Regions from separate parts of the Lysinibacillus telephonicus genome, predicted to be linked through region 2. Evidence: riboswitches for the same ligand, from Rfam matches in the RefSeq annotation. Region 2 holds a riboswitch; each other region holds the start of a gene.

Region 1 (2,210 bases), 410 kb from region 2:
ATCGTTTCTTTTAAACTATTAGACATAATATTGTAATTCTTACCCATATCTCCAATTTCATCATTTGATTTAATCTCAACTAATTGAGTTAAATCACCTTGAGACATGGCTAATGATACATCACCAATATTTTTGATTCTTCGTGTTATACCTTGACTCACGAAAATAGAAACGATTATAGCTATTACTGCAATAATTCCACCAATAATAGAGATATTTGTGCGGATGGAGTTTGCCGTCGCTAAAAGTTCACTCTTTTCGATGACAGTGATATATTTCCAGCCTTCATTTTTTGATGTGACTGTGTTTAATACATATTCTTTTCCATCAATTATTGCTTCAAATGAACCATCTTTACTTAAATCCTCTAGTTCCGGAACATTCAGTTCGGAAATTGGTTGGAAATTCAGTTCTGGATTCTTTGGATTTGCAAGGATTGTTCCATCCTCTTGCGCTAGAATTACATAACCATTTTCTCCTATGCTGATTTCCTTAATCATATTTGTTAAACCATCTAGACTTACATCCAGACCTAACACACCTATTTCTTTTCCGTCCTTTTCAATCGTAACAACATTACTTACGATAATTCCCTCTATTCCAGTTGCTGCATAGGCGCTTGTTAACTTTACTTTTCCTGGATCTTCAGCTGCTGTCGTATACCAAGGACGATCTCTTGGATCAAAGCCTGCTGGCACAGGACCCTCTGGATATTGGACATAACCTCCATCCGATGTGCCTATATAAACATAAGCTGCATTTGGATGACTCTCACTAAATTGAGAAAACACCTCATATATTGCTCGCTCTTTTTCCCCATTAGTAGAAGGAGTCATGTCAATTGAATCTTCCCCTGCTACATCCATATAGGAGGTAATACTTGAATCAGCATTTATAACAGATGGGTTGGTAGCTAGTAAACTCACGTTTTCCCTAATAGATTCAAAATACATAGAAATTCCATTATCAACCTGTTTAATTTCTCTTTCACTAAAATTGAGATAATCTTTCTCAGTTATTTTGCTAACTGTATTATTTACTAAAAATCCAACAAAGATGATCGGTACTAACGATAGTAATAAAGAATAAATTAAAACTTTTGCTTTAAATGAAAATCTTCTTTTATTCATATTGCCAAACCTTTCTATTGTTTTAGTGAAACTATTAGAATTTCCACATCTTGCACGTCAATAAACTGTTATCATCCCTCTCTAAAACTTTCACTACACAAAGTTATTGCTAAATATTATAAATGTACAAAAGCTTGTTTTATAATTAGCAATCATCTAGCTTATGGAATAAAACTTGCCAAAAAAAAACTACTCTATTTTTCATAGAATAGCCAAAGGATTTAAATTAGTAAGAATCCGTAAATTTGGTAACCAGGCGATCATCGTTTAAATTGCAGGATTTTGATTCATCCTACTAAACCTTAGACCCTAGGCTTTGCGTCCTACCCTTTCGGAATAGTTTGCCTTTATCTTCCATAAATATAAGATTAAACTCATCTCTTATAATAATCGCATGTAATTATACAAATTTCAATAATTTATGACAATAAAACCAAAATACTTATTATTTTCTACAGGAAAAACTATGCACTATATTATAATCGGGATAATTAAATCTTCCTAGAAATACTATTGTAAATGCAATACGAAGGTTCTATGGCTAAATGAAAAAGACTCCTTCTCTGATCTATTAGAACAGTACCTTCCTCTATTAGAATGAGTAAGCCTGAAAATCAAAAAAACACCATCTCTTAGGTTAATTGCTGAGAGATGGCGTTAAGAGTAATACTATTTAATTTAAAGTTTGATTGCTAATTCAAGCTTCTTGATAACCGCTCAAACACTGTTTGCCTTACAGCATGCTCTCTGAGTTACAAGGCATTTTAACGCAACAGATGTCCATGCCTTATTTGGGGCAATGTCAGCGCTTACTAATTAGTCATCATCTCGGTGAATTTCTACCCTCATCAACAATTGAAATAACCATGGAAACTTCAAATTTTTCGCTTCTCACACCTGAAATAATTTTTTAGCTAAATCTAATGTAATATTACTCATAATAATAGGCCATTTGTCTAACTTATTTATTTAAAATTTCATGAGGATCAATGACAAACTTCTTGGAAGCTCCCTGATCAAATTCAGCATATGCAGCTGGTGCTTGATCTAAAGAAATTGGTGTTGCATTTACAGCTTTAG
Region 2 (2,210 bases):
AAAGACCTATTTATTTATTTTTATTGCATTAATTTTATCAGGTATTGTTTCATTCATACTTGGGGATACAGTTTGGATTGTGATGGCATCTGCAATTTCATTTGTAATCTCCGAGACGGCTGATACAGAAATTTATACACGTTTGAAACTTCCGATTGCTTGGCGAGTATTATATAGCGGGATTGTTGGAGGATGTCTCGACTCTGTAATTTTTGTAGTAATTGGTTTAAGTCCGATTGGTGCAAATGTTTTACCATGGGAAGCTATTCCAGCGGCTATATTAGGCCAAATCATCGTAAAGACAGTAATTCAAATGTTCGGTGCACTAATTTATAACCGAGTTCGTGTAATTAATAGAAAACCTCTAATCTCAGAATAATAAATTATAGTTAATAATTTTCCTTAAAATAAGTTAATAGTAAAAAAGACTTACAAAAAGCGCAAGGATGTGATAATTAATATCATTCTTGCGTTTTGTTTTTAATACTTTTCTAACGAAAATCTCAAATTGATAAGAGTGAAATTTTTACCATATATAGACTTGCTTATAATAAAATGGTAACATAATAGAAAATTGCATTAATCAGGTTATTTTCCAGAAAATGCTTACAATTTAACTTAATTTGAAAAGGCAAACTCATTGAAAAATGGGGACGCAAAGCCACGGGTCTAAGGTTTGAAAAAACTATGATAGCCGGGTTGCCGAAAAATCTAATGAAGTTTTTGGCTGCTCACTTTTTGAGTAGATTTTTCAACGGTTTAGCGGGGGCGATTGCAATCATAAGGGGGATTATTAGTTTGGAAAGTGCAAAAAACCGTATCATTCTTATTTTATCTTCAATAATTCTTATAGCCTCAATAATTGTTCACTTCCTTCATCGAGTATTAAATGTTTCTTTATATTGGATCGATGAACATCCAATTCATCACATTCAGCAATCAGATTTAGTTCTTAACATTTTTTTAAGTATCCCTATACTATTACTCATCACAACGCTTTTCTTTTATCGTAAAAATAACGATCATTCAATAATACCTCTTTTGAATACATTGACAATTACATTTGGCAGTATGTCGATGATTGCTGGCGGAGAAGGAATGGTAGAATATCATTTCTCAATTTTTATGGTAGTTGCTATAGTTGGTTATTATGAAAAAGTAAATCTTATTATTGTTATGACTCTGCTCTTTACTATCCAGCATTTATTAGGTTTTTTCTTTTTAAGTGAATACGTGTTTGGACAGTTGGAATACCCATTTTCAATGCTTATAATTCACGCTTTATTTTTACTAGGAACTTCAGGTGCCATCACATGGCAAACGATTCAAAAGAGTAAGCTATTAGCGGATTTAGATCAAAAACAACAAAAACAACAAATTTTAAGTGGAGTAATCGAAAAACTATCAATTAGCTCTGAAAAACTAATAAATGCATCAGTACAGCTAAATGAAAATTATGATTTAAATAGATTAGCCATTAATGGGATGGCAGCAAATATTCGAGAGATATCTAGCGGTGCCGACATACAGAGGCAGCAAACGGAGGGCAGCTCTGCAGCAATTCAGGAAATCAACCATGGGATTCATGAAATTACCGAAACAGCTAAGGAATTATCCGAAATTTCAATAGCTACAGCAGATGAAGCAAATGAAGGAAATGTAATGATTTATAAAACTGTTCAACAGATGCAATTAATAAATGAAAAAGTAAGCTCATCTTCAGAGATGGTAAAAAAACTGAATCATCGTTCTGAAGAAATTGGTGATATCGTTAAAATTATTACAGACATTGCTTCTCAAACAAACTTGCTAGCTTTAAATGCTGCAATTGAAGCAGCAAGAGCTGGAGAGCATGGAAAGGGATTTGCTGTTGTAGCGGATGAAGTTAGGAAATTAGCGGAGGAATCAGTTGGTTCCGCAAGTAAAATTACAAGTATAATAAAGTCTATTCAAGAAGACACAGTCTCTTCAGCAAAATCAATGGATCAAGTAATTAATGAGGCGAAAACGGGATTAGAGGTTGTTAAAGAAACTGGCGAAATTTTTGGCCGAATTTATGAATCAATCAATGGTGTTGCAAATCGAATTAAACAGATTGCTTTATCATCAACAGATGTTTCAGCAGCAACAAAACAAGTGTCATTGTCCCTAAATGAAATGTCCTATTTTGCTGAAATGACTTCAGCAAATACACAAAATGTAGTTCATTC
Region 3 (2,210 bases), 810 kb from region 2:
AGAAATCATTTTATGGCTGCAAAATGTAAGAGAAGTGAGTATTTAAATGACATACTCACTTCTCTTAATTGGGAATTATAGGTGGATTAAGGATCACTAAATTTAATTAGGTATTATATTTAATTAAATTTCAGTTTGAATTTACAATGATCATCTCCGTCTGTTTTACAACAAACTCGGCGAACTTGATCCGTGTCCAGTACATTTTTAAACATTTCTGTCTCACAACGGCAAGCCATTTTAAACTCCTGTGCAACAGAATAGATAGGGCAGTTATATTCAATCAACTCAAAGGTTTGGTTATCTAATTGGGTAACATTTGCCATATAACCTTTTTCATTTTGTATGTTAACAAGTTCATCAATTTTTTCAGTTATTGATTTATTGTTCATTCGATTTTTGTATTCTTGAGTAAGTCGATTTTCTCTTCTCTCGAACAAAAGCTGGATGGATTTCTCACCATGAAGTTCTTCTATATCCCTAAGAAACTCAAGTGTTATTCCCTCGTAGTTTTTAGGGAAAATTTGATCCCCTTTATCTGTCAATGAGTAAACTTGAAGTGGTCGACCCATTGATTGTTTAGTTTCAGTAGATTTAACAAGTCCTTCATTTTCTAAAACAATTAGATGCTTTCTAACAGCCATATGAGTAATATTTAATAGCTCTGTTAGTTCATTAACTGACAATGAAACTTCTTTTTTCAGCAGCTCTAAAATACGATCTTTAGTATTGATTTTAGCTTTAATCATACAATTCACCTCAATTCTTAAGTAAATCCATACGATGATTTAAACCTGATTAAACTATAAAATGGGTTGGGAACTACCACACTACTTATTTATTATACTATAAAGTATAAAATGTAAAATAGGAACCATTGTCACAAATTTAAAAGCTAGTTTAAAAAAATAGAAAGTTAATAGAAATACATAAATTTTGCAAACACACTATCCAGTTAAAAAAGGTTTTAGCTTTTTAAAGAATATAGGAAAAGGATGTGAAAGATATAGTAAAAAATATTTATAGTCATCCTTTTAACTATAAAGTATATTTTAATTAGATAATGAGAACGGAATATTGTTCCTCATTTGAAAAAGGCAAATCTATCGAAAGGTAGAGACGCAAAGTCACAGATCTTCCGTAATTATACAAAGATGGCTGGGCTGCCAAATGAAGAATGGAGAAGCTACTCAGATAATACCTGAGTCTATCAAAATTCTTCCCTAATAAATTTTGGAGGGATTTTTTTATGTCAAAAAAGTATTTTATTAGTAATGTCAGAAATGTGTTGGCTACAAGTGTAATGGCAACGGCGTTTGCTTTTGGAAGTGGACAGGCATTGGCAAATGAAGAGCAGCCAGTTACTCAACAAGTTGAAGAGCAAGTTGTAGAAGAAAAAGAAGTTAAGGAAGTTGCACCTTCCGAGGAACAACAAACAACAGAAAATACTATCGATGATTCTAAAACTGTTGAAGGTGTAAACGAAGATTCATTAAGTAAAGTTGAATCTGAACCAAAAGTTACAAACGAGACTGAAGAAGGAACTAACGAAGAAACAGATGGTGAACCAGTAGTAGAGGAAAGCGAAGATACTGAAAAAATTGAAGAAGAACCTTCTTTAATACCAGGCGACTTTTTTTATTTTATGAAAAAATTAAAGGAAAATGTCCAATTGGCACTTACATTTGATGATGTAAAGGAATCAGAGCTACTAGCATCTTTTGCAGAAGAACGTATTGCAGAAGCAGAGGCATTACTTGCAGACGGTGAGGAAGAGTTAGCTAGTGAATTGCTAGAAAAAGCATTAGAACAGCAAGAACTAGCTTTAGAAAAATATGAAGAAGAAAAAGAAGCAGAACAAGAAGTTGAGGAAGAAGGAACTGAAAATACTGAAGAGACAGCTGCAGAAGAAGACGCTGATTCAGAAGGTTCTGAGCTAGAAACTAAATTCGCTGCAAATATCATTGCTTTACAAGCCGTTTTAGAAAAAATAGAAAACCCTAAAGCGAAAGAAGCAATTGCAAAAAATATCGAAAAAGCACAAGAAAAGCTTGAAAAGAAAATAAATAAAGAATTAACTAAGCAAGCAAAAAAAGCTGAAAAGAAAAGTGAAGAGCTTGAAGCTACTACTGATGAAAAAAGCTTAGAAGAAAATGTGGACGTTGAAAATAAAGAAGTAATTGTAGAAGAAAATGAAATTGATAATGATG
Region 4 (2,210 bases), 590 kb from region 2:
CGAAGTCTTTCCCTTTCCCCCTCAGCCCATAAATAGTCGTAATCACCAAGATAGTCTCCTTTATACTCACTAAATACGATTTCATGTTCGTGGATATTATCATTTTTTGGAGGAGTTAATTTGTTTAGCTTTGTTTCCCATTCATTTGTATCAACTAGAATATCTTCAATATGCATTATGTATCCTCCATATAAATTGTTTACACTACTTATTGAAATGGAAGGAATTCCTGCCTTCTTAATTGTTTGACGAATGTGGTAAATGGCGGTATAAAGCTGTTTTGCCCCTCTTTCAATTCCAAAATCAGGCCACAACATTTCAATTAATGTCTCACGATCTACTATTTTTCCCCTATGGTGAAACATATATGCGAACAATTCTTGCACCTTGGTTGTACGCCATTTAAAAATTTCAGGTTCACAACCTGCTCTCTGGTACTTAAGTTGATTAAAAGTGTAAAGTAGGGTATTCTCAACTTTGTTTTCTTTACTATTTGTTTGATGATTATCTAGTCTTCGCTGCAAACGTTCCACAGTTTTTTTTAGACGTTCTATTTGAAGTGGCTTCATTATGTAATCAAATGCATATAAATCAAACGCCTCAAGAGCATGTCTATCATCCCCTGTCACAAATACAATCTCTATATTTTGAAAAGCTCCCTGAATGCGTTCTGCCATTTCTAGTCCATTCATCTCAGGCATATGGATATCAATAAATATTACATCTGGTGAATCTGTTTTTATGTTTTCATAGGCTTGAATAGGATCTTGATATACTCCAACAACTTCCACACCATCAATTTTATTTTCCAGCACTTTTTTTAAATACATTAAAGGCAATTGCTCATCATCGATTAAAATCGCTCTCATAAGCATATCCCCTTTCCTAGTACTCATAATACGTACAAAATTCGTTCTACAAATTTACTACCATTTTGACCAATTAATACCATTTTATAGAATATTGTATTTATAACATTATAAAGTTACATATATTTTTTTGCTAGATTAATATCGGCCAAAAATATAAAAAGTGAAAAGTGAAAATTGTCAAAATACAGAAAGCTATATTATAATGATTATAATGGCAAATCAATTGAAAAATTGAGACGCAAAACTACAGGCCTAAGGTATATTGCTATGGTGGCTGGGTTACCGTAATTTTCTCTTTTAGAGATAAATCGTAAAGGAGCAATACTTATGTTCAAAAAAACATTCCTTGCCTTCAACCTTGCATTTCCTCTTCTCTTAACTCAATGCTATCCTACGATGGGCCATGTACATAACCCTTTATTAGATGTGAATAGCTATAAAATTTACTACGGTGAAATAGATGATTCAAAAGCTGAACAACTTAGCAATTATGACATGGTAGTTATTGAACCCCATGAAACAACAAAAGAACACGTTTCTGAAATTAAGGAAGCGGGCACTATTGCTCTAGGTTATATTAGTATTATGGAGTTACAGACATGGGACGAAGAGTTTGTTGAAAAAGTAAAGGACTCCGATTATTTATTAGATGATGGCGAGAGAGTATACGTTGAAGATTGGGATACTTACTTAATGGATATTACAAATCCCCATTACCAACAGCTTCTGCTCGATGAAATTGAAGAAGAAATTATTGAAAAACAATTTGATGGCATTCTTTTAGATACAGTTGGGGATATCGATGATTTCTATCACGATGATGAAGAAATGGCGTCTTACTTAAGAAATGGTTATGTTGAACTTTTACAATCCATTACTGATAAACATAATGAGTTGCTTTTATTGCAAAATTGGGGTTTTGAGACATTAGAAACCTCTTCAAAAGATTATGTTGATGCGATTATGTGGGAAGACTTTGATAAAAACCGCTTAAAAACTAGTAAATGGGGTCAAGATTGGATTCAATACTTCCAAACACTAGAGAGTGAAGAAAATATTGCAGTATTTACTGTTACTCCAGATACAAAAAGTTTTAAATACAGTAAAAAGTATGGATTTGTTCCATATAAAAATTCAAACAGCATATATAACTAGTTATATATGAGGGACTATTCGGAAAGATTGTTTTTCTGGATAGTCCTTCTATTTATTTAGGACATATATAGCTATCAAAAATTACACTTTCGAATTTCGTTTTCTGACTAACGGTAGGAGGCTTAGTAACGTTGCTCATATCATCATCACAGTATACTTTTCTCACCTTGCTTGTGCAGTAGT

The links. A riboswitch is a leader RNA that binds a small molecule or an ion and turns the genes downstream of it on or off. The one in region 2 is predicted to bind cyclic di-GMP.
Region 1: another riboswitch for cyclic di-GMP. It lies ahead of MKY04_RS19700 (methyl-accepting chemotaxis protein); the one in region 2 lies ahead of MKY04_RS21760 (methyl-accepting chemotaxis protein).
Region 3: another riboswitch for cyclic di-GMP. It lies ahead of MKY04_RS17905 (DUF5667 domain-containing protein); the one in region 2 lies ahead of MKY04_RS21760 (methyl-accepting chemotaxis protein).
Region 4: another riboswitch for cyclic di-GMP. It lies ahead of MKY04_RS19010 (putative glycoside hydrolase); the one in region 2 lies ahead of MKY04_RS21760 (methyl-accepting chemotaxis protein).

What each region holds. Positions count from the first base shown of each region.
Region 1 covers NZ_CP155468.1:4,092,637-4,094,846, forward strand. Annotated here, with positions in the region: gene MKY04_RS19700 (methyl-accepting chemotaxis protein) at 1-1,130, opposite strand, end outside; cyclic di-GMP riboswitch class I at 1,375-1,486, opposite strand; gene fdhA (formaldehyde dehydrogenase, glutathione-independent) at 2,092-2,210, opposite strand, start outside.
Region 2 covers NZ_CP155468.1:4,499,688-4,501,897, reverse strand. Annotated here, with positions in the region: gene MKY04_RS21765 (VUT family protein) at 1-379, shown strand, start outside; cyclic di-GMP riboswitch class I at 621-707, shown strand; gene MKY04_RS21760 (methyl-accepting chemotaxis protein) at 799-2,210, shown strand, end outside.
Region 3 covers NZ_CP155468.1:3,686,907-3,689,116, reverse strand. Annotated here, with positions in the region: gene MKY04_RS17910 (metalloregulator ArsR/SmtB family transcription factor) at 120-749, opposite strand; cyclic di-GMP riboswitch class I at 1,087-1,171, shown strand; gene MKY04_RS17905 (DUF5667 domain-containing protein) at 1,250-2,210, shown strand, end outside.
Region 4 covers NZ_CP155468.1:3,913,112-3,915,321, forward strand. Annotated here, with positions in the region: gene MKY04_RS19005 (response regulator) at 1-869, opposite strand, end outside; cyclic di-GMP riboswitch class I at 1,076-1,159, shown strand; gene MKY04_RS19010 (putative glycoside hydrolase) at 1,200-2,027, shown strand.